One region of the Thioalkalivibrio sp. ALRh genome, then DNA from elsewhere that is predicted to be linked to it. Evidence: predicted binding sites of a transcription regulator. Region 1 holds the regulator's gene; the other holds the start of a gene.
The links. Region 1 encodes FNR, which switches genes on or off when oxygen is low (the NO sensors DNR and NnrR bind a similar motif). Its sites were predicted from a motif close to TTGATNTANATCAA; they were not measured.

Region 1 (11,674 bases):
GGTCGCAAGCGAGGTGTTGTCGTAGCCGTCACGGTCATCGTCTCCAACGTCATCCTGCACATTGATGCCGTCGGTCTCGAAATGGCTGAGCGAGAAGCTGTAGTTCGTGTTCTCGGTTCCGCCGGCGACGCCCACACCCGTTTCCCAGGTGTTGAAGCTGCCGCCCCCGACAAACGCGTTGACCCTGGGCGGCCCCTTCTGGCCCTCGCGGGTAAAGACCTGCACCACGCCGCCAATGGCGTCGGAGCCGTAGATGCTGGTACGCGGTCCGCGCACCACTTCGACGCGCTCGATCTCCTCCGGTGGCAGGAACTGCCAGCTTGCCCCGCCACTGGTGGCCGACCCCATGCGCACGCCGTCGATCAGGAGCAGGGTGTGGTCGGAACTCGTGCCACGCGTGTAGACCGAGGTGGTCTTGCCGAAGGCACTGTTCTGGGAGGTCTCGATCCCGGCGCGGCCCTCCAGCAGGTCGGTGAACTGCTGCGGTTGCAGGCGCTCGATCTCTTCGCGGTCGATGACGGTGACCGAGGACAGGGTCTCGTCGACGGTCTGCGCGACGCGCGCGGCCGTGACCTGGACCACGTCGAGGGTGTGCGCTTCGGAATCGGCGTCCGGCGTCTCGGCGAGGACCGGGGTGGTGGCCAGCAGGATGGCCGTGGAAAGTGCTGTGCGTTTCATGTCGTCCGTGTCTCCCGGCGAGCCGCCCGCACGCCGTAAATTCGTCGGGACCACGCAGGCAGGGGGAGAGAGACACGAGGGGGACCGGGCACAGCCGCTATGCGACCAGGCCCGATCATCCGCCTCGCATGCCCGCCGCATGCCGCGCGATCATTCCCTGGCCGGTCTCCGGGCTGACGAGCGTTCCGGTGCGGCGCCTTCCCGAACGATTCCGTTCAGTGGCGTGTGCCGCGACCATCAGAGGCCGTCATGGCCTCTCGCTCAATTACCGTTGCGGGGGCAGCGTCGGATTCGTCCGCAGGCATCCAGATACCTGTAGCGGGCTCACCGAACTTCCCGTTTAACCCCTCGGCGAGACACGCCGAGGGGCACCAGAAAACGCACGAAAGCCTACACAGTTGGTCAAGAAATTACCAGACCCGGGAAATGCGCGGCGTCAGGATCGCTGGGCCTCAGCCTGCACATAACGTGCGCCGCTCTTGAGCAACCGCCCCCAGGACTTGTCCTGCAGCATGGCGTCAAATTCCGGCGACCGTTCGGCACGCAAAGCCACCGGCGCCGCCTGCGCGCCCTCCTCCACCGGATGGGCGGCCAGCATCTCCAGGCGGTCGGGATTGGCGCCATATTGCCGTACCAGGAAATCACGCATGGAGTCGGACAGCGGCAGATGGTAGATGCGCGTCAGACGCAGGGCCAGCCATTCCGCCATACGGCTGAGATCCTGACGCACCATACGCACCATCGCCGAACCCAACCCCGCCTTGGCATCCGCACTCATGCCGACGTACAGGCCTCCGAGATAGGCGGCGGGATTCGCATAGATCGCGCGCTGGATACTCGGGTTGGTCAGGTCGACCAGAGGCTCCAGAATCAGTGCGAGCTGGATGCCGATGCGCTTGGCGGTGTCCGCATCCAGTGGGTGCCCACCAAAGTAGAACAGGTCGCCCTCGCGCCGGATGCCGAGCTCGGACAGGTACTCACAGAACCGGTCGGCCAGGCGCAGCTTCTGGTCGTCCGCCAGCTCGATCACCTCCTCGCTCACGCGGATACCGCGCGCACTGCGCTTGAACCAGCTCTGCTGCCCCTTTCTCTCGACCTGCTGTCGTCGCAGCGCCTCCCAGCGCTCGACCGCGGCGGTATAGCGACTCTGCGCCTGCATGAGCTGGTCCCGCGCCGCGCGCAGGTCTTCGACATGACGCAGCGCCCGCCCCAGCAGGCGGCCTTCCGGCGAATTCACAGCGGGGCGGGACTGTTCCAGTTGCGAAAGTGCATCCAGCACCTCGCGCCCGATACCCAGAGTCGGCGAACGCAGGACCTGCGGATCCAGGCCACTGGCCGGGCTTTGCGCCAGCAACATCGCGAGCGAGCGCAGGCGACTGACCACACCCGCCTGAGCGACGCGGAAACGGTTGCCCTGATACTCCAGCCGATCCAGCGCATGCCCCAACCGCCAACCACCCGACCATTCGAAACTCAGCCGCCGGATCTGCCGCCCGTTGACCATCTCGAAGGCCAGTACAAACATGGCCTGCGTATCATCCAGTGTGCAGCGCGACAGGTCATCCGAGTCCGCCGCTGAAAACAGGCGGTCCAGAAATTGATCGATCCGCCGGACGCCATCCTCACGGGTTGGCGCGACGCCCTGAAGCCGGTCGCGCAGCGGATCCGCCAGTTCGGAGGCATCGTGGTGCAGTTTTTCCAGCGCGGCCAGACGAGCATCCGCAGTGGCATCCACCAGATCCGCGACGCGCGAGCGCAGCCCCAGCCGACGGTAGATCTCGATCTGCTCGGCCGCTGCTGCGAGGCTGGTATCGCCGGTCATCTCGCGCACCGCGACCGCGACGCCTTCCGGCGAGATATCCACCTCATGAAGCAGAACCTCGGCGGCCTTGCGTCGCCGCATGTCCGGCGCCATCTCGGCCATCGCCAGGTCGCGGGTCACGAACAGCAGGTCCGGCAAAAAGTCGATCGTATTGCGCAGCTGATCGCGTGAGCGCTCCTGCCGCTTGCCCCGCGTGGCATCGGCAATAAACCGCGCCAGCAGGCCAATCACCCCGAACAGCAGCGTGTAGACGGCAAAAAAGATGAAATTCTGGGCCGGGGCGGCGTGGCCAAAGCCCAGGAAATAGCCCCCCTGCATCGCGAGGAAGGTCACCGGGCCGGCCGCCCACAGCAGCTGCAGCATGTTGAGCGACCAGGGCACCTTGCGCGCGGTCGCCGCGACCTCGGTGATCCGGCTGCGTCCGGCCGCCTCGATCAGCACATGGTCCTGGCTCGGACTGGCGGCCTGGGGGGCCTCCTGCCGCTGTTGCCGCTTGCGAAACCTGCCAAACACGCGTCGTCCCTGCCCCCTCAGCGTTTCCGTGAAGTGTAGGGAAAACAGACCGGTTGCGGGTGCCCGGTCAGGAAAAAATGTTCAGGGAGCCAGGAAGTAGTCCGCAATCCCTACGCAGCACTGCGACCCCGGACTGCCGCCTCCCCCGGCGGCGTCGAAACCACCTTGGGCGCCTCGTCGGCATACAGATAGTCGCGGGTGAGCGGCACGGCATCCTGCTGTTTGGCCACCTGGATGTGGAACACCACCTGGCGCCACCAGCGGAAGGTCGCCTCGCAACTGGCCAGATAGAACTCCCACATGCGGCAGAAGCGCTCGTCGAAGTGGCCCACTGCCTCGGCACGGATGTTCTGGAACCGCCGATACCACTCGGCGAGCGTCTCCGCATAGTGCAGCCGCCAGAACTCGATATCGGTGGTATGCAGCGGGGTCGGCTCCAACGCCTCCATCACCTCGGACAGTGCCGGGGTATAACCGCCAGGGAAGATGTACTTGCTCAGCCAGGGGTTGGTGGTCCCCGGAGGCCCCTGGCGGCCAATCGTGTGCAGGACGGCCACGCCATCGTCCTTGAGCAGGTCGTTCACCCGCTGGAAGAACGTGCCGTAATTGGGCACGCCGACATGCTCGAACATGCCGACACTGACGATCCGGTCGTACTGGTCGTCGTGTTCGCGGTAGTCCTGATAGAAAAAGCGCACGCGATCGTCCAGCCCGCGGCGCTTCGCCTCGGCCTGGGCCACTCGCAGCTGCTCCCGGGACAGGGTGATTCCGTCCACCTGGACATCGGCGTTCTCGGCCAGGTGAAAGGCCAGCCCACCCCAGCCGCAGCCGATATCCAGCACCCGCTGACCGGGCTCCAGCACCAGCTTCTTGCGCAGCATCGCGCACTTGGCCTGCTGGGCCTCCTCCAGGGTCATGTCCGGGCGCTCGAAATAGGCACAGCTGTAGAACATGCCTTCGTCGAGAAAACGGCGGAACAGCCACTCGTCCACGTCGTAATGATGGGAGATGTTCTGGTAGCTGCGCGCGATACGGTTGCCCTGCTCGAGGACCGCGCGAAACATGCACACCAGCGGGTGCACACGACGCTGGAATCTGGGCGCGAAGTTGCGCATGGCCACATCCAGAAACACCCGGATGCCCTCGGGACCCGGCGACCAGAGCCCGTCCATATAGGTTTCGCCCAGCTGAAACCCGGGATCTCGCGCGATGCGCTTGAGGGCCGCCCGATCATGGACCTGCAGCGTGATCTCGGGTGCCCCCTGCCCGAAACGGCGCTCGCTCCCGTCCGGCTCGCGCAGGATCAGCGTGCCGTGGTGCATGTATTCGTTCAGCATCCGTTCGATCATTGCGTCCCTTCCCATGCGAATCGCCTGCTATATTAAACAGAGTCTAGATATCGCACTCGCTCCGCCGCAAGCCTCTGAATTGGCTGATCCCTGCCACTCCAAAAGGTTCCACACTCACAATACCGGAATTCCTCATACGGGCAACCTCTATACGGGGGCCTCACACACCTTCCCTCACGGGGGCCTCACACACCTTCCCTCACCGATGGCAAAACCGCTAACCTGAGCACATGACACTGCGCCCGACCCAAGCCTGCGAACACTGCACCCTGCGCCAGCTCTGTCTGCCGATGGGGCTGCCACAAAACGAACTCTGGCAACTCGACGAGATCGTGCAGCAACGCCGTCCGATCGAAAAGGGGGCCTTGCTGTTCGGCATGGGCGAGCGCTTCGACACCCTGTTTGCCGTACGCACCGGGGCGTTGAAGACCGTTCTGATCGGCGACGACGGTACCGAGCAAATCACCGGCTTCGCCCTCGCAGGCGATCTGCTGGGGCTGGATGCGATCCACTCCAGAAAACATCCGGTCAGCGCGGTCGCCCTCGAATCCACCAGTGTCTGCGCAGTCCCGTACACCCATGTGGACGACCTCGCCGGCAGGCTTCCGACATTCCGCCAGCACATGATGAACGTGATGAGCCAGGGGCTGGCTCAGGACGAAAGCCTGCATGCCCTGCTCGGGCAGCGCACGGCGGAGCAGCGCCTGGCCACATTCCTCGTCACCCTGTCGGAGCGGCATCGTGCACGGGGCCTGTCCACCGAGCGCTTCTACCTCCCGATGTCGCGCGCCGACATCGCGAACCACCTGGGGCTGACTCAGGAGACCATCAGCCGCCTGTTCACACAGCTGCGCAACCAGGGGGTAATCAACCTGCACACCCGGGATCTCGAGATCCTCGAGCCGACGACCCTGCGCAGCACCGCCGGCGTGACCTTTACGCCCGCCGCCAGTAGTGCCTGAGGCCGCCCGGCCACACGACTTCGACTGCTTCTGGGATTTCGCCCTGCGGATATGGGCCTGCGCCCCCGCACGGAAACGCCTGCTGAACTGGCAGGACGCCCATGAGGTCGATGCCATCCTCGCCCTGTTCGCCCTGTGGTACCCACGGCGAGTACACACACACGACTGGCAGGCGCTGATGCAGGCCGCCGCGCGCTGGCGCGAGCAAACCACCTCGCGCGTGCGCGCCCTGCGCCGCCGTCTCAAGCCCAACAGCCCCGATGAGCGACAACGCCAAGCCCTGTACGACGCCGTGAAAGGGCTGGAGCTGGCTTGCGAGCGCACGGCTGCGATGCGACTGTGTCAGCGCACGCAGGCGCTGGGCAATCCCGCTGCGACCCCCGATCTTGCGCGGCGTTTACACCTGCTGTTTCCCACCCTTCCCATGACCGAGATCCTGGACGGATTACCCGAACTTACACACGTCGGCTGCACATAGCAGAGGTTCGGGCTATCCTCCCGACACATTTTCTACAGGCAAGCGGCATGTCGGACGATCTGCGCAATCAGCTCCTGAAGGCCGGACTGGTGGACGAAAAACAGGTGCGCAAGGCCAAGAGCCAGAAGCACAAGGCCCAGAAGACACAACCGAAAAAGAAAAAGGGCAAGCCCGCCGACGCCGAGGCTAGCGCCGCTGCGGCTCGTCAAGCCGAGCAGGCCCAACGCTCGCGGGAGAAGAACCAGGAACGGCAGGAAAAGGCCGAACGCCGCGCGCGCCGGGCGCAGATTCGCGAGCTGGTGAACCAGCACCTGGCCCCGATCCCCACTGGCGACGCCGCGATCGACTATCACTTCCAGTTCGACGGACAGGTCCGCCACCTGCCGGTGACCGAGGACACCCGCAAGCGCCTGGTCGACGGCCGCGCGGCGCTGGCCGGCCTGGAGCTGCACCCGAGCAAGGGGTTCCGCGTAATCCCGCGCGATATAGCGGACAAGATCCGCGAGCGGGATGCCGAATGGCCGCTGGTTATCCCGGCCGAGGAAAGCGGCGGTTCCGAGCCCGATCCCGACGACCCGTACAAGGACTACGTCGTCCCCGACGACCTCATGTGGTAACGCCTCGCTCGGGGCTCACGCCTTGCCGGCATCGCCCCCGGCCTGGGCGGTGGGGAGTTCGGCGAAATGCTCGCGCGCACGGGCAACCAGCTGGGCCGGCAGCCCGTTCTTCTCGGCAATCGTAAGACCAAAGGACACACCCGGCTCGCCAATCAGCAGCCGGTAGGTCGGGGACAGCGTCTCGGCATCGAACTGCATCGAGGCGTTCACGATGCCCGCGTGCTGGGCGGCATAGTCCTTCAGGGGCGCCAGGTGGGTATTCACAATCCCGCGCGTGCCACGCGCACGCAACTCGTCCAGCATCGCCATCGCCAGTGCCGCGCCCTCGTCGGGGTCGGTGCCCGTACCCAGCTCGTCCAGCAGGATCAGGGTCTCCGACCCCGCGTGATCAAGAATCCGCTTCAGAACCTCCACATGGCCGGCAAACGTGGACAGGTGGTGGAACAGGCTTTGATGGTCGCCGACATCGACCATCACCTGATCGAAGCGCCCGATGCGGCAGTCCTGCTCGGCCGGGATATGCAGCCCGCACCAGGCCATGGTGACCAGCAGCCCGAGCGTCTTCAGCGCGACCGTCTTGCCGCCGGTATTCGGCCCGGTGATCAGCAACAGGGGCTGCTCGCCATCCAGCCGGATCGACAGCGGCACCGGCTGCGGCCCGTTGCCCTCGGCGAACTGCAACAGCAGCAGCGGGTGGTAGGCCTCGATCAGTTCCACCCCGGCCTCCGCCTCCAACCGCGGGGCATGGGCATTCATCTGTGCGGATAGCTGCGCGGCGGCGGATGCCAGGTCGATCCAGGTCAGTGCGGTCAGCATCAGTTCCAGCGGCTCGCCATACTGGCGCACCACGTCGGTCAGCTCGCGCAGCAGGCGCTGCTGCTCGGTATTGATCTGGCTGTTGACCGTATCCAACTGGTTGTTCAGCGGCACCGCCTCGATCGGCTCGACGATCTGGTCGCGCCCGCCCATCGCGGTGCCGCGACGCACACCCTTGACCGCATTGGCCGCCTCGCCACGCAGCACCATCACCGCGCGTTCCTGGTGCCACTGCACCTTCAGCGCGTCCTCGCCCTTTTGCGCGACATCGGAGGCCGCCAGGCGCTTTTTCACCACCGCCTCGACCTCGTCGCGCAGGCGCCCACGCTGCTCGAAGGCCTCGACCAGCGCGGGGCTCGCGTCCTCGCGCAGCGACCCGCCGGGGTTCAGGCACGCCGACAGGCGCTCTTCCAGCCCCTCGGGCGGATACAGCTTGTTCAGGTCCGCCGGATAGATCTCGGGGGTGTCCGCCAGTTGATCCGCCAGCTCGCGGGCCTGACGCATGATTGTCTGGAGGTTGTGCAGGGCCTGCACCGGCAGCGCAGCCCCGGGGTTGGACGCCTGGCGCAGCGCCGCGCGCACGTCCGGCAGTTGCCCCAGACGCGGCAGGGTCCCGGCATCCAGACGCTGGCGCGCAACGGTCACCGCGGTCTGCAGTGCGCGCGCCGCATCCAGGTTCGGTGCCGGCTCCAGCCCGCGCGCGGCATCCGCGCCGTAGGGCGTCGCGGTCAGGCGCTCCAGCAGACGCTGGATCGCGGGGAATTCGAGGGCCTTCAGATCAACCTGCATGACATACCCTTGTGCATGAATTCTCTACCATGGCCGGGGCTCGGGACCCTGTGGGAGCGTGCTTGCACGCGAAGCCCCTGCCAAAGCCGGATGCAGGCGGGGCTTCGCCGGCAAGCCGGCTCCCACAAGGGGGGAGACCAGGCTTCGGCTCACTCCTCGGCCTTCTTGAACATCCCGAGGTAGGCCTTCTTCTCCAGCAGCGGTTCGCGCATCACCGCCAGCATGTCGTCTAGGTGTTCCGGCGTGCTCATACCAACCAGGGAGGTGCCCAAGCCCGGCGTGGAGCGGTTGAACTGCATCGCGCGCTGCGCCGGATTGGGCAGGTTCGCCAGCTGCTGTTCGACCACCTCCACCGACTGCTGGGCGAGGTGTCCCTTCAGCATGGAGTGGGAGGCGAACATGTACACCTCCAGCTGGTGCGCGGCCTGCAACGGGCTGGCCACATTGCCCTGCCCGGTCGCGGTGTTGAAGCGGGTAAAGCCTTCCAGCATCACCTGGTTGAACGGGAGCATCCCGATCTTGAAGTGGTGCCGGGCGTGGTCGTCGCCGGTCACGGTCTGGGCCGCACGTTCGGCCAGCCCCTGCATGGAGGTCAGCGACTGAAACACGGCGGCATCGGTCTCCTCGCGGAAGCCCTCGAACGTGGAGATCCCGTAGGCGCGGATCTTCTTTTCCCGCGCCGCCCGCTCCAGCATCTGGAACACTGGCTCCAGCTTGCGGTTGGTCGCCTCCTTGCCAATCTCGTGGATATGGACCTCGGGCTGATCAATGACGAAGGCATCCAGCGTCTCGACCCCCATCAGCGAGCGCGACAGCTCCATCTGATAGTGGATGTACTCTGGCGTCAGCAGGTGCGCGCCCTTGGCGAGATCGTCCCGGGTACCCATGCCCTGGGACTCGATCTCCCGCTGGAACCAGGCATCCATGTCGTCCGGCGGCCCGCCGCGCAGCGTCATGAATCCGCCCTTGGAGATCAGGAACATCGCCTCGCGCGGGACCCCAGCCTCCAGGGCCGTACGCACGCCTGCCCCAACGGCCGCCAGCGAACGACCATAGCGGTAGTGGGCACCGGTGTCGACGACATTGATGCCTTCGGTCAGCCCGCGGGCGACGATGGCGGAGATCGCGGCATCCACCTCGGCTGTGGCGGCGCCGCCAAAGGTGCCAATGCCCAGGCTGGACAAGCGCATCTTCGCGCGCGAGAACTCGCTGTAGTGACCCTCGGCGGCCTTGCCCTCGGCGATGTAGTGCTCCGCATAGCGGCGCGTCGCCTTGGCGTTGGCGTATCCCGGGATCAGTTTCTGCGGCGATTCCATAGAGCTCCTCTGCACAGTCCGGAGAAGGCCGGTACTCGATCGCGCACCGCCCGCTCGCATCCATCCGGAAAACGCGAATCCTACGTCACCCGAGCGTGATTGCTAAAACCCATCCAAACCGGCGAGTCTCCCAAGCGGCCGGATTCCGCTCTGGGTGGATCGTGCAACCCTGATGTGATCATGGTTGCGCACACCCCTGGGGGATTGGTTCATAATGGTGGCGGACGCGTCGCTGCGGCGTGCGAAAGTGGCCTGGTGGTACCCTTGAGCCTTAATTCTTCACCACGGGACCGAGCACTTCCGTTTCGTTGCGCATGTCCGTCATCGAGCGGAAAGCCTTAAGATTCGGAGGCTTCTCCCACCTGAACCTCTGGTTCAAGGTCGATGGTCACTTCGGCGCCCGCGGGGCGCGTCCACCTCATTATTTTGCGGATCGTATGTCCAGGGACGAGACCTCCTTCACGCCTGACGAACTGCGCCAGCTACGACTGCGCCTGCGCCGCGAGCGCGCCGCGCTGTCCGACGAGCGGCTCGAGATTCATTCCGCCCTGATCTGCGATCACCTGCTGCGCTGGTTCCAGCGCTGGCAACCGCATTGCATCGGTGCCTATCGGGGCCTGCGCGGCGAGGTGGATCTGACCCCCCTGACCGTGTCCCTGGCCCGGCGCGGCACCCGCATCGCCCTGCCGGTGATGGATGCCAAACGCCCCGGGCGCATGCACTTTCACGCCTGGGGGCCAGACGTGCCGCTTTGCCAGAACGGCTTCGGCATTGCCGAGCCCTGCCCCGATGCCCCGCGCATCTGGCGCCGCGAGATGCAGGTGGTCCTGCTGCCGCTGGTCGCCTTCGACCATGCCGGCAACCGCATGGGCATGGGCGCGGGCTATTACGACCGCTACTTCGCCCGTCGCCGCTTCGGCATCCACCGCCCGAAGCTGATCGGCGTGGCCCATGCCCTGCAGGGGGTCGAGGCCCTGCCCAGCCAGCCATGGGACGTCCCGCTGGACGGCGTGGTCACCGAGGACGGCTGGCATGCGCTGCCCCGCCGCGCGCGGCACAATACGCACACCTGACCCACACGCCCGATCCGGCACAAGGAGCCCGCATGGCCTACTGGCTGATGAAATCCGAGCCCGACGAGTTCAGCATCGATGACCTGGAACGCGTGGGCGTGGAGCCCTGGGACGGCATCCGCAACTACCAGGTGCGCAACATGATGCGCGACGAAATGAAGAAGGGTGATCTGGCCTTCTTCTACCACTCCAACGCCAAGCCACCGGGCATCGTCGGCATCCTGCGCATCGAGAAAGAGGCCTACCCGGACTCCTGCGCCTTCGACCCCGAGGACCCGCACTACGATCCGAAGAGCGACCCGGACAACCCGCGCTGGCTGCGGGTGGACGTCGCCTTCGAGGAAAAGTTCGGCGACATCATCACCCTCGACTGGCTGAAGCGGCAGCCGCAGCTCGAGGACTGCCCGCTGGTCCGCCGCGGCAACCGCCTGTCGGTCATGCCCATCACCCAGGAGCAGTGGGACTTCATCCTGAGCCACGCCCAGCGCGGAAAGTAGCCGCGTGGCCACGCTCTACCACTTCCCGCACGACGCAAAGGCCGACCGCCTGCGCCTGGCCTGTGGCTACAAGGGTGTGGAGCTCGAAACCGTCGCGCTGGACTGGTTCGACGACGAGACCTTCTTCGAGCTGGGCGTGGCCCGCCAGTCGCCGGTCCTGCAGATGGATGACGGTACCCTGGTAACCGACACGCTCACGGCGCTGCGCGACATCGACCACCTGTTCCCGACCGGCGAGCCCCTGGCGGAAGGCGTAATCCCCGAGGATGCCTGGCAGGCCCTGGTCGACTGGCGCGGCAAGGTCGATGTGGTGCTCGATCGGCTGTACGCCCCGCTGGCGCCGGGCTTCCACGGCATCGGCGAGAGCGCCGAGACCCTGGCCGACTACAAGGCCCAGGTGCAGCACCGCTTCGGCCTGTCGCTGGAAGAACTCGCCAACGACCGCTACGACGGCTACAACCAGCTCGCGAAACTGAGCCGCCTGCCGGAACTGGCGAAGCACCTGGCGGCCAGTCGCTTCTATCTCGGCCACCCTTCCATCGCCGACTGCGTAATCGCCGCCGACCTCTACCCCCTGCAAATGCACGACGGCATCAACCTGCCCGTCGACATGCTCTACTACCTGCGCCGCGTCGAAGAAACCTTCAGCACCCGCCTCGACAGCCAGTGGCTCGCCCGCTGAAGGCCCTGTGGGAGCGGCCTCGGCCGCGAACACGAAACCTGATTTCACCACCGGCGCATCTCCAGATTCAGGCGAACCCCAC
Region 2 (11,674 bases), on a different contig from region 1:
CTCGTGCCGACCTTGCGGCACGAGCCCACTGCGGTGCGGCGATTGAGGCGTTCGACCTAAAGCGTGTCCGCCGTCTCGCATTGAAGAAACCAACCCCCCGTTAAGGTAGAGTAGCAAGACTTTTTTACGATGATCCCGCTCGGCGCGGGTTGCCCCGGACGCCAATGTTTCGTCTCTTGCTCGCATCAAAGCCGCACCGCGTCCCGCCGTTCCTTGCCCGCTCTGGCCGGCCTGTGGCGCTTTCATGCGCCTGAACGTCGCCTGGCAGATCATCATCGGCACCGTCGCGATTCAGGTCGTGATGGTCGCGGCGCTGCTCTTTAGCGGGATCACCCAGGTCCAGCAGAACCAACAGGAGGTTCTGGAGCGCACAGCCGAACAACAAAGCCGGCTGCTGGGCTCCGCCCTGACGCCCGGCCTGGCCTACGCCGACCCCGCGATGCTCCAGGATCTCCTCGACCTGCTGGGGGACGACTCCAACGTCCTGTACGCGGTCGTACTCGACGCTAGCGAGCGCCCCATGGCCTCGGTCGGTGTCGCCCCGGACACCCTCCCGGCCGCCGAAGCGGGCGTGCGCAGTGAATCCGGCCAGGTCGAGATTGCCCGGCAGATCGAGCTTTCCGGTCAATCCCTGGGGACCGTCGCCGTTGGCTACTCGACCGATGCCATCGACCAGCTCTCGACCAACCTGCTGGAACGCAATGTCTTGCTGGCCCTGGGCGTGCTGGGGCTCTCGATCCTCGCGGCCATTTTGTTCGCCCTGATGACGACCCGCCGCCTGCGTCTGCTCCTGCAAGGGGGCAGGGCCCTGGAGGCCGGGCAGCTTGACCATCGGGTACGCATCGATTCCCGCGACGAGTTCGGCGACCTGGCGCGGACCTTCAACGACATGGCGGCCCACCTGGGCACCACACAGTCCACACTGCTCCAGCAAAACCTGCAGTTGAATCGCTCCGTCGCCCGCCTGGAGTCCATGCTGGGCGGGGCCAATGCCATCCTTTGGGAGGCGAACCCCGGAAACCACGAATGGGAGTTCGTCGCCGGAGACACCCGCAAGCTGCTGGGCTTCCCCTCGCGCAACCTGGGGCGGGGGGAACTGCGTGCCCGGCATATTCACCCGGACGATCTGCCCCGTGTACGCGATGCTGCGCGCGAGCCCGGCAACGAACCCAAGGTCGTCGACTACCGCTTCGCGCACCGCAACGGGCAGTGGATCTGGCTGCGCGACATCCTTTCCTGGGCCGAGGGCACGGGCAGCCCTCGCAGCCTGCGCGGCCTGACCCTCGACGTCACCGCCCACCGACGGGCCACCGCGGCCCTGAAGGAGAGCGAGAACCGCTACCAGGATGTCGTCAACCACATTTCCGAGGTGATCTTCCGCACCGATGCCGAGGGCCGCTGGACGCTGCTCAATCCAGCCTGGGAGAGCCTGACAGGATTCCCGGTCGAAGAGACCCTCGGCAAACCGATGTGTGCCTTCGTGGATCCCGAGGACCAAGACGACGCACAGAACTTCTGTGACACCCTGCTAGAAGGGGGCACCCACGCGCAGTCCGAGGAAATCCGCCTGCGCACGCACGACGGCAGTCATCGCTGGGTCAGCATCTACGCCAGTGCGCGCTTCGATGAAGACGGCCAGATCATGGCGACCTTCGGCACCATGATGGACATCTCCGACCGCAAGGAAGCCGAAGAGGAAATCCGTCGCCTGGCCTTCTTCGATGGCCTGACCGGGCTGCCCAATCGCACGCTCCTGCACGACCGTCTGGGTCAGGCCCTCGCCAACACGGCGCGCTCGCGCCACCACGGCGCGGTCCTGTTCATCGATCTGGACAACTTCAAGGACATCAACGACACCCTGGGACACGCGGTTGGAGATGATCTGCTGCGCCAGGTCGCCCGCCGCATGGAGGACTCCGTGCGCGAGGCCGATACGCTCGCCCGCCTGGGCGGCGATGAGTTCGTGGTCATCCTCAACGACCTCCACCCGGATCCGGCCCGCGCTGCCACCGAGGCCGAGGCGGTAGGACGCAAGCTGATCAATCTATTGCGCGAGCCCTTCGAGCTGGCCGGCCAGAACCGCCACGTCACCCCCAGTATTGGTGCAACCCTGTTCAGCGGCCACAGCCTCGGCGTGGAAGAGGTGCTGAAGCAGGCTGACCTCGCCATGTATCGGGCCAAGAACGCCGGGCGCAATACCGTGCGTTTCTACGACCCCGGGCTGCATCGCGCGGTGGAGGCCCGCTTCGAACTCGAAAACGAGCTGCGCCACGCCCTGGACGAGGATCGATTTACCATCGTCTATCAACCCCAGGTCGAAGCCGACGGCCGAGTCATCGGCGCCGAGCTGCTGTTGCGCTGGCCGCATCCGCAGCGCGGCGCGATCTCCCCCGGCGAGTTCATCCCCATCGCCGAGCAGACCGGCCTGATCGTTCCCATCGGGCGGAAGGTGCTGCGCACCGCCTGCGCCCAGCTCGCTGCCTGGCAGCACATCGCCGCCTTCCGGGAACTGACCCTCTCGGTCAATATCAGCGCCCGGCAGTTCCGCAACAAGCACTTCGTCCAGCAGCTGCGCGAGATCCTCCAGGAGACCGGCGCCCCGGGCGACCGGCTGAAACTCGAGCTGACCGAGAGCATGCTGCTCGAGGAGATCGACACCGTCGTCGCCCACATCGACGAACTGCGCACACTGGGCGTGGAATTCGCCCTGGATGACTTCGGCACCGGCTACTCGTCCCTCGCCTACCTGAAACAGCTCCCACTGGCACAGCTGAAGATCGACCAGTCCTTCGTGCGCGATGTGCTGGACGACCCCAACGACGCCGCGATTGCGCAGATGGTCGTCAATCTGGCCCACACGCTGGACCTGGACGTGATTGCCGAAGGGGTCGAAACGGCCGAGCAGCGGGCCTTCCTGTTCGGACTGGGCTGCCGCCACTTCCAGGGCTTCCTGTACGGCTACCCGGGTGACTTGTCGGACCTGGAAAGGGCGGTACTCGGGACATCACCCGCGCAACAAAGCGCCGCGCAGTCACCCCATTAACGGTTCTATTTAATCGAACAATAAAGCCATTAAAAGGCCATTTTTGTTCGGTTTAATGCGAATTAAGCTGGACCTCGATTAAACCCGGAGGTCCTTCCCATGAGCACCAAAGTCCTGATCCTGTACTACTCCACCTGGGGCCATATCGAGCAGATGGCCGAGGCGGTCGCCCGTGGCGCCCGCGAGATCCCTGGCACCGAGGTCACGATCAAGCGTGTCCCGGAACTAATGCCCGAGGATGTCGCAAAGCAGGCCGGGGCCAAGCTGGACCAGGCCGCCCCCATCGCCAGACCGGAAGAACTGGCGGACTATGACGCGGTCATCATCGGCACCCCGACCCGCTTTGGCCGCATGTCCGCGCAAATGGCCAATTTCCTCGATCAGACCGGTGCGCTGTGGTTTGGCGACAAACTGGTCGGCAAGATTGGCTCTGTATTCGGTTCCACCGCCTCGCAGCACGGGGGCCAGGAGACCACGCTGGTCTCGACCATCGTCAACCTGATGCACTACGGCATGACCATTGTCGGGCTGCCCTACACCGAGAAGCGGCTGCTGGATATGAGCGAAATCAGCGGCGGCACACCCTACGGTGCCACTACCCTGGCCGATGGCGACGGCTCGCGTCAGCCGAGCGAGAACGAACTTGCGATGGCCGCCTCCCAGGGCCGACATGTCGCCGAGGTCACACGCGCCCAGGTCCTGGGACGCCAGGCCAGCTAACCGGTATCGGCCTGCCCAAAGGGGCGGCCTTCGCCGCCCCTTTGCGGTACCATGCGCGGCCGAATTCCCTCGGTCTGGCCTCCCATGTCGACAACCCGAACTCTGGTTCTCAGTGCCTCGCAGATTCTGCCGGTGATCCCGCGCAACACGGTGCTCGTCGATCACGCACTGGTGATTCGCGACGGCATCATCGAGACCCTGCTGCCGCGCGAAGAAGCCCTCGCGCAGTACCCCGATGCCGAACATCTGCACCGCGAGGGCCATGCCCTGACCCCCGGCCTGGTCAACGTACATACCCACTCCGGCATGAGTCTGCTGCGCGGTGTAGGCAGCGACCGCCCGCTGATGGACTGGCTCAAGCGCTACATCTGGCCGGCCGAAGGGCGCCTGTTGTCACCCGAGTTCGTACGCGCGGGCACGCGCCTCTCGGTCGCCGAGATGCTGCGCGGCGGCACTACCTGCTTCAGTGACATGTACCTGTTCGTCGACAATGCCGCGCGCGTGGTCGACGAATCCGGCATCCGTGCCGCACTGGGGCTGACCGTGTTCGACTTCCCCACGCCCTGGGCCCAGACCACGGACGAGTACTTCCAGCGGGGCGCCGAGGTCGTGGAGAACTGGCAGCACCACGACCGCATCCACTACACCGTGGCACCGCATGCGCCCTACACCGTCGGGGACGAGAGCCTGCAGCGCGTGGCGGAGCGTGCCCGCGAGCTGGCCGTCCCCATCCACATGCATGTGCACGAGACCGCCGGCGAGATCGCCGATGCCGAACGTGATCACGGGGAGCGGCCGCTGGCCCGGCTGGCACGCCTGGGACTCCTGGACCAGCCGTTCATCGCCGTGCATATGACCCAGGTCAGCGCACAGGACCGCGAGTTGTTGCAAGGGCGTCCGGTGTCGGTCGCACACTGCCCGGAATCCAATCTCAAGCTCGCCTCGGGCTTCTGTCCGGTCGCGGGACTGCTGGGCGCCGGCGTGACCGTGGGGCTGGGAACCGATGGTACCGCCTCCAACAACGATCTCGACATGATCGGGGAGATGCGCACGGCCGCGCTGCTGGCCAAGGGCGTCAGTGGCGACGCCTCGGCCCTGCCCGCCACCGCCGCGCTGGAGATGGCCACGCTGGGCAGCGCCCGTGCGCTGGGCCTGGCTGACCGCATCGGCAGCCTGGAACCGGGCAAGCAGGCCGACGTGGTCAGCATCGATCTTAGCGCCATCGAGCTGCAACCCATGCACGAGCCCGCCGCCCAGATCGTCTACGCCGCCACCCGCGAGGCGGTAACCGACGTCCATGTCGCAGGACGGCCATTGCTCAGGGACCGGGAACTGCTTACGCTGGACCTGGACGAGCTCCAGGCCGAGGCCCGCGAATGGGGCGCACGCGTGCTGGAAATCCAGCGCGAACTGGCCGCGTAATCGAGATAACCATGACCCGCGAATCCCAAAGCAGCACTGGCGACAACGTCGATCACGCCGAACTGCACAAGTTCACGCATCGGGCACACGAGTGGTGGGACCCGAACGGTGCCTTTGCCACCCTCCACGCGATCAACCCCCTGCGTCTGGAATGGATCGACCAGCACGCCGATCTGGCCGGCAAGAAGGTGCTGGATGTCGGCTGTGGCGCGGGCATCCTGTCCGAGGCGATGGCGGTGCGCGGTGCACAGGTGACCGCACTGGATGCCGGGGCCGAACACCTGGAGGTCGCGCGCGAGCACGCACACGACTCCGGGTTGGAGATTCACTACCTGCACACCACCGCCGAGGCCCATGCCGAGCATCATGCGGGCGACTACGACGTGGTCACCTGCCTGGAGATGCTGGAACACGTGCCCGATCCCGAGGCGGTCATCGACGCCCTGGTCAAGCTGGTATGCCCGGGTGGCTGGCTGTTCCTCTCGACCATCAACCGCACCCCCCGCGCGTTCGCCGAGGCGATCGTCGGTGCCGAATACGTCCTGCGCCTACTGCCCACCGGCACGCACGAGTTCAGCCGCTTTATCCGCCCCTCGGAGCTGGGCGCGGTCCTGCGCAAGCACCGCTTCGAAGTCATCGACATGACCGGGCTCACCTACTCGCCGCTGTCCGGCCGCTATCGGCTGGTCCCGCGCACGGACGTCAACTACCTGATGGCCGCGCGCCGCCCGGACAGCGACAGCGAGACCCCATGAGCCGCGAAATCCGCGGGGTCCTGTTCGACCTGGACGGGACCCTGCTCGACACGGCCCCGGACATGCACGCCGCACTCACCGTGCTGCTGGCCGAAAACGATCGCCCGCCGCTGCCCTTCGACGCCGTGCGCAATCACGTCTCGCACGGGTCCCAGGCCCTTGTGCAGCTGGGCTTTCCGGATGTCGAGGGTGCGCGCCGCGAGGCCCTCAAGCAGCGCTACCTCGAGATCTACGCCCGCGACCTGTGCATCGACACCAGCCTCTTCCCCGGGCTGGACCAGGTGCTGGACGCCTGCGAGCAGCGCGGCTGGCCGCTTGGTGTGGTGACCAACAAGCCCGCCTGGCTAACCGAACCGCTCCTGGAGGCCCTGGGCCTGACGCCCCGGCTGGCCGCGATCGTCAGCGGCGACACCCTCCCGCAACGCAAGCCGGCCCCCGAGCCCATGTGGCTGGCCGCACGCCAGACGGGGCTCCCGCCCGAACAACATTGCTACTGGGGTGACGCCGAACGCGATATCGCGGCCGGTCGCGCCGCCGGCATGACCACGCTGATCGCGCGCTGGGGCTACATCGACGCCACCCAGGACCCGGACCGCTGGGGCGCCGATGGTGCCCTCGATCAACCGGGCGACTTCTGGGACTGGCACCAGGCCAAGGCAGGCCCGCAATGGCTGGCGAGCTGACCGCACTCCCCCTCACCGCCTGGACCGCGCTCGGGGCGACCCTCCTGGTCGGCCTCGTGCTCGGCTATGCCCTGGCCGGACTGCGCCTGAATCGCCGCGTAGGCGATCTGCAGACGCGCAATGCCCGCCTGGAGGCCGAGCTCGAAGCCGCGGAACAGCGCCGCGAGGACCTGCGCCAGAGCTTCGAGACCGCGCGCCAGGAACTCGACCGCTCCTTCTCGGCGCTCGCCAGCGAGGCGCTGGAGGCCAACTCCAACCAGTTCCTGCGCCTGGCCCAGTCAATCCTGTCGCAGAAGCTCAGCGAAGGTCAGAACGAGATCGAGCGCTCGGAGAACAAGGTCGAGGCGATGCTCAAGCCCATCCGCGAGACGCTGGGCAAGACCGAGGCCGAGATCAACGCGATGGAACGCTCGCGGGCACAGGCCTTCGCCGCACTGAATGAACAGATCCAGCGCCTGAGCTCGGACAACGCCACGCTCCAGCGTGAGGCCCACAACCTGGTGCAGGCCCTGTCACGTCCCGGCGTGCGTGGGCGCTGGGGCGAGCTCACCCTCAAGCGCGCGGTGGAGCTGGCCGGCCTCTCGGCGCACTGCGACTTCACCGAACAGCCGCCGCTGGACGGCGACGGCGGCCGCCAACGCCCGGACCTGCTGGTGCACATGCCCGGCAATCGCGCCCTGGTCGTGGATGCCAAGACACCGCTGGATGCCTATCTCGACGCCGTCGCCGCGGCCGACCCGGAACCGCGCGCAGCGGCCTTCAAGCGTCATGCCCAGCACTTGCGCTCGCGCGTCACCGAGCTCTCCAGCAAGCAGTACTGGGCCAGCGTCGAGCAATCCCCCGAGTTCGCCGTCCTGTTCCTGCCCGGCGACCCGTTCCTGGCCGCCGCGCTGGAACACGAACCCGGTCTCCTGGAATACGCCCTGGAACGCCAGGTTTTGCTCGCGACCCCGAGCACGCTGATCGCCCTGCTGCGCACGGTCGAGTACGGCTGGCAACAGGCGCAGCTCACCGAGCACGCGCTGGAGATTCGTGATCTCGGGGCGGAGCTCTCCCACCGCCTGGGCACCATGACCGAACACCTGGCGCGCCTCGGCAAGGCGCTGGACCAGAGCACCGACGCCTTCAACAAAACCATAGGCAGCCTGGAGCGCCAGGTCATGCCGAGCGCCCGACGGTTCCAGGAGCTGGGTATCCGCGCGCGCAAGAACCCGGAGGCGCCGGATACCCTGAACAATCGCGCCCGCCAGCCCGTCGACGCGAACCTCCCGGACGGCGACACCGCTCCGGACACGGGCTCGCGGGACTGAGCCGCATGGCGGGCCGCCCCGACATCCGCGCCGCGTACCGCCACTGCCAGCGCCGTGCGGCGGAGCACTACGAGAACTTCCCGGTCGCCTCCTGGCTGCTGCCCGCGCGCCTGCGCGGGCCGGTCGCCGCGATCTACTGCTTCGCTCGCGATGCCGACGACCTCGCCGACGAGGACCAGCGCCCGGTCGACGAGCGGCGTGCCGACCTGATCGCCATGCAGGAACGCGTGCAGATCCTCGAAGACCCGGCCGCGGAATCCGAGCCGGAATGGATCGCGCTGGCCGATGCGCGGCAGCGTTTCAGCCTGCCCGCCGCCCCGTTCGTCGATCTGGTCGACGCCTTCATCCAGGACCTGGAACAGAAGCGCTACGCGACCTTTGGCGAGGTCATGGAGTACTGCCGCCGCTCCGCCAACCCGGTCGGGCGGCTGATGCTGTACCTCGACGGCAACCCGACCGAGGAGATGATTGGCTACTCCGACGCGGTCTGCTCGGCCCTGCAACTGATCAACTTTTATCAGGATCTGCACCAGGACATCACCGAGAACAACCGGATCTACCTGCCGCAGAACGAGATGGCACAGTACGGCGTCAGCGAGGAGATGATCACGGGCGGCCAGACGACCTTTCAGTTACGCAACCTGATGCAGTTCCAGTACGCACGCGCCGATCGCCTGCTGCGCGCCGGGGCACCGCTCGGCGGCATGCTGCGCGGACGCATGGGCCTGGAGATCCGCGCAATCATCAACGGCGGCGCCCGCGTACTCTGGCGCCTGCGCCAGCAGGACGACGTCTTCGCCCGCCCGCGCCTGCGCGCCCGCGACGCCTGGATCATCCTCGCCCACAGCCTGCGCCCCCGCCGCCGCAGGCGTAACACTAGCTAGACGACCTTGGAGTAGCGGCGCTGCGCTTCGCGGTTCAGGTAGGCGTCGAAGGCCATGGCGATGTTGCGGAGCAGGAGCCGGCCGCGTGGCTGGACCTCCAGGCAGTCGCTGCCGATGGTGACGAGGCCGTCGGCCTCCATCTCGGCCAGACGGTCCAGGGCATCGCCAAAGGTCTCCCGGAAGTCGATGCCGAATGCGGCCTCGATGCCGCCGAAGTCGACCCTCGAGTGACACATCAACTCGCTGATCACGGCGCGCCGCAGGCGGTCATCCGCGCTCAGCTCCAGGCCGCGGAACACGGGCAGCCGGCCGGATGCCAGCCGTTCCTGATAGGCATCGACCTCGCGCAGGTTCTGGCTGTAGCTGTCCCCGACCTTGCCAATGGCGGTCGGCCCCAGTGCCACGAGGTCGTACTCCGCGCGCGTCGAGTAGCCCTGAAAGTTTCGCTGCAGCGTGCCCGCGCGCTGGGCGATCGCGAGTTCGTCATCGGGCAGCGCAAAGTGATCCATGCCGATGTACACATACCCCGCGTCGGTCAGTCGCTGGATGGTCATCTCAAGGATCGCGAGCCGCTCCGTGGCCGGCGGGAGGTCGCCGTCGCGGATCTGGCGCTGCGTCTTGAACAGCTCCGGCAGGTGCGCGTAGTTGTACACGGCCAGCCGTTCCGGGCGCAGTTCCAGCACGCGTTCCAATGTCGCGGAAAACGTGTCGACCGTCTGCAGGGGCAGCCCGTAGATCAGGTCCAGGTTGGTGGAGGTAAAGCCTTGCTCGCGCGCCTGGCGTACCGCCTGCTCGGTGACCTCGAACGGCTGGATGCGGTTGACGGCCTTCTGCACGGCCGGATCGACATCCTGCACCCCGACACTGATGCGGTTGAAGCCCAGCGACGCCAGGAGCGGCAGGGTGCCGGGGCGCACGGCACGCGGATCAATCTCGATCGAGAATTCCCGCTCCGGACCGGTCTCCAGCGTGAAATGCCGGCCCAGGGCCTTCATGACCCGGGTCAGGTCCTCGTCGGACAGATACGTCGGCGTCCCGCCCCCGAAGTGCAGCTGGCGTACCGGCCGATCGCGATCGAACAGCCCGCCCTGCAGGGCGATCTCCTGCTCCAGCGAGTCGAGATAGCTCGTCGCGCGCCGATAATTGCCGGTAATCACCTTGTTGCAGGCACAGTAGAAACACACCGTGTCGCAGAAGGGCACGTGGACGTAGAGCGACAACGGGCGCGCTTCACCTTCGGCATTCGTCGCCCGCGCCACCCGCGCATAGGCCTGCGCGTCAAACCCCTCATGGAACTGCGGAGCCGTTGGGTAGGACGTATAACGAGGTCCGCTCACGTCATAGCGGCGCAGCACCTCGGGATCGAATACCAGACGTTGTTCCATACGACTCTCCGCAACGGGAGGGCGGGCCTTTGCGCCACCCTGACACCCCCACCCTACGCGGCCTCCAGCCGGGTACGGTTGATGTATGTCAAACGTGGCTTCGATCAGCGTCGCCATCCGCATCCCGGCCCCGCTGTGCTAGCCTTGCCGTCCCAAGACGGAACCCCGATCCCGAGCGCGTATGTCCCCCGACGAATATTGCGAGGAGAAGGCCGCGAAGAGCGGCTCCAGCTTCTACTACGCATTCCGGTTCCTGGAGCCCGACCGGCGCCGTGCGATCACCGCGCTGTACGCGTTCTGCCGCGAGGTGGACGACATCGTCGACGAAGTCAGCGAGGAGAGCGTGGCGCGCACCAAGCTCCAGTGGTGGCGCGAGGAGATCGAGCGTCTGTTCGACCATCAGCCGCGCCACCCGATCACCCAGGCCCTGCAACCGCATCTGGCGCCGTTCGATCTCAGCCGCGAGTATTTCGACGAGATTATCGACGGCATGCAGATGGATCTCGACTACGACAGCTATCCCGACTTCACCACACTGTCGCTGTACTGCTACCGCGCGGCCAGCGTAGTCGGGATCCTGTCCGCCCATATCTTCGGCTTCTCGGACCGGCGCACGCTGAAATACGCGCATGACCTGGGGATGGCCCTGCAGCTGACCAACATCCTGCGCGACGTCCACGAAGACGCGATGCGCGGCCGGGTCTACATCCCGCTGGACGAGCTGAATAAGCACGGCGTAAAGCCCGAGGAATTCCAGCTTAACGTTACAGACGACCGCCACCGCGCCCTGTTCGCCGAGCAGGCCGAACGGGCCCGACGCTACTACCAGCGCGCGGAGGAGCACCTGCCCGCCGAGGACCGCTACGCCCAGCGCCCGGGCCTGATCATGGCCGCGATCTATCGCACCCTGCTCGACGAGATCCAGGACGATGGCTATCGCGTGCTGGAGCACCGCGTGCGGCTGACCCCGATCCGCAAGCTGTGGATCGCCTGGCGCACTGCGCGCCGACTGAAGCGCGACTACCGCCGCGCGGGCTGACCGCGCCCGCCCCATGGCTGCCGTTCCCGCATCACATCCGGTCGTCGTGCTCGGCGCCGGCTGGGCCGGTCTGACCGCCGCGCTGACCCTGGCCCGGGCCGGCATCGCGGTCCACCTGATCGAGGCCGCCGCCACCGCGGGCGGGCGGGCCCGCAGCCTGAACCGCGATGGCGCCGAACTGGACAACGGCCAGCACGTGCTGGTCGGCGCCTGTCACGCCACCCTGGAACAACTGCGCTCGGTCGGCACCGACCCGGAGCGCGCCTTTGCGGCGCTGCCGTTCGGCCTGCGCATGCATGCACCGGGCCGCCCTCATCCGGCCTTTGGCCTGGAGCCCCGGTCGCCACGCCTGCCGGCCCTCGCCAGGGGCCTGTGGCAAAGCCTCGCGGACACCCCGCTGCACAGGCGCCTCCCGGCCCTGCTCGGGGCGGCC

Region 2: hemN (oxygen-independent coproporphyrinogen III oxidase) is a predicted target of FNR. The motif match lies at 10,281-10,294, and genes of this name have one in related genera.

Annotation. Positions count from the first base shown of each region.
Region 1 covers NZ_KB906519.1:341,296-352,969, forward strand. The annotation lists gene F791_RS0101620 (TonB-dependent receptor domain-containing protein) at 1-678, opposite strand, end outside; cobalamin riboswitch at 820-1,069, opposite strand; gene F791_RS0101625 (hypothetical protein) at 1,115-3,013, opposite strand; gene F791_RS0101630 (cyclopropane-fatty-acyl-phospholipid synthase family protein) at 3,124-4,362, opposite strand; gene fnr (fumarate/nitrate reduction transcriptional regulator Fnr) at 4,593-5,324, shown strand; gene F791_RS0101640 (TIGR02444 family protein) at 5,317-5,802, shown strand; gene F791_RS0101645 (DUF2058 domain-containing protein) at 5,850-6,419, shown strand; gene F791_RS0101650 (DNA mismatch repair protein MutS) at 6,435-8,024, opposite strand; gene F791_RS0101655 (aldo/keto reductase) at 8,174-9,340, opposite strand; RNA gene ssrS (6S RNA) at 9,567-9,752, shown strand; gene F791_RS0101660 (5-formyltetrahydrofolate cyclo-ligase) at 9,778-10,413, shown strand; gene F791_RS0101665 (EVE domain-containing protein) at 10,446-10,910, shown strand; gene F791_RS0101670 (glutathione S-transferase family protein) at 10,915-11,592, shown strand.
Region 2 covers NZ_KB906524.1:126,464-138,137, forward strand. The annotation lists gene F791_RS0111735 (EAL domain-containing protein) at 245-3,043, shown strand; gene wrbA (NAD(P)H:quinone oxidoreductase) at 3,143-3,763, shown strand; gene F791_RS0111745 (TRZ/ATZ family hydrolase) at 3,848-5,185, shown strand; gene ubiG (bifunctional 2-polyprenyl-6-hydroxyphenol methylase/3-demethylubiquinol 3-O-methyltransferase UbiG) at 5,197-5,940, shown strand; gene gph (phosphoglycolate phosphatase) at 5,937-6,623, shown strand; gene rmuC (DNA recombination protein RmuC) at 6,608-7,933, shown strand; gene hpnC (squalene synthase HpnC) at 7,939-8,817, shown strand; gene hemN (oxygen-independent coproporphyrinogen III oxidase) at 8,814-10,202, opposite strand; gene hpnD (presqualene diphosphate synthase HpnD) at 10,384-11,241, shown strand; gene hpnE (hydroxysqualene dehydroxylase HpnE) at 11,255-11,674, shown strand, end outside.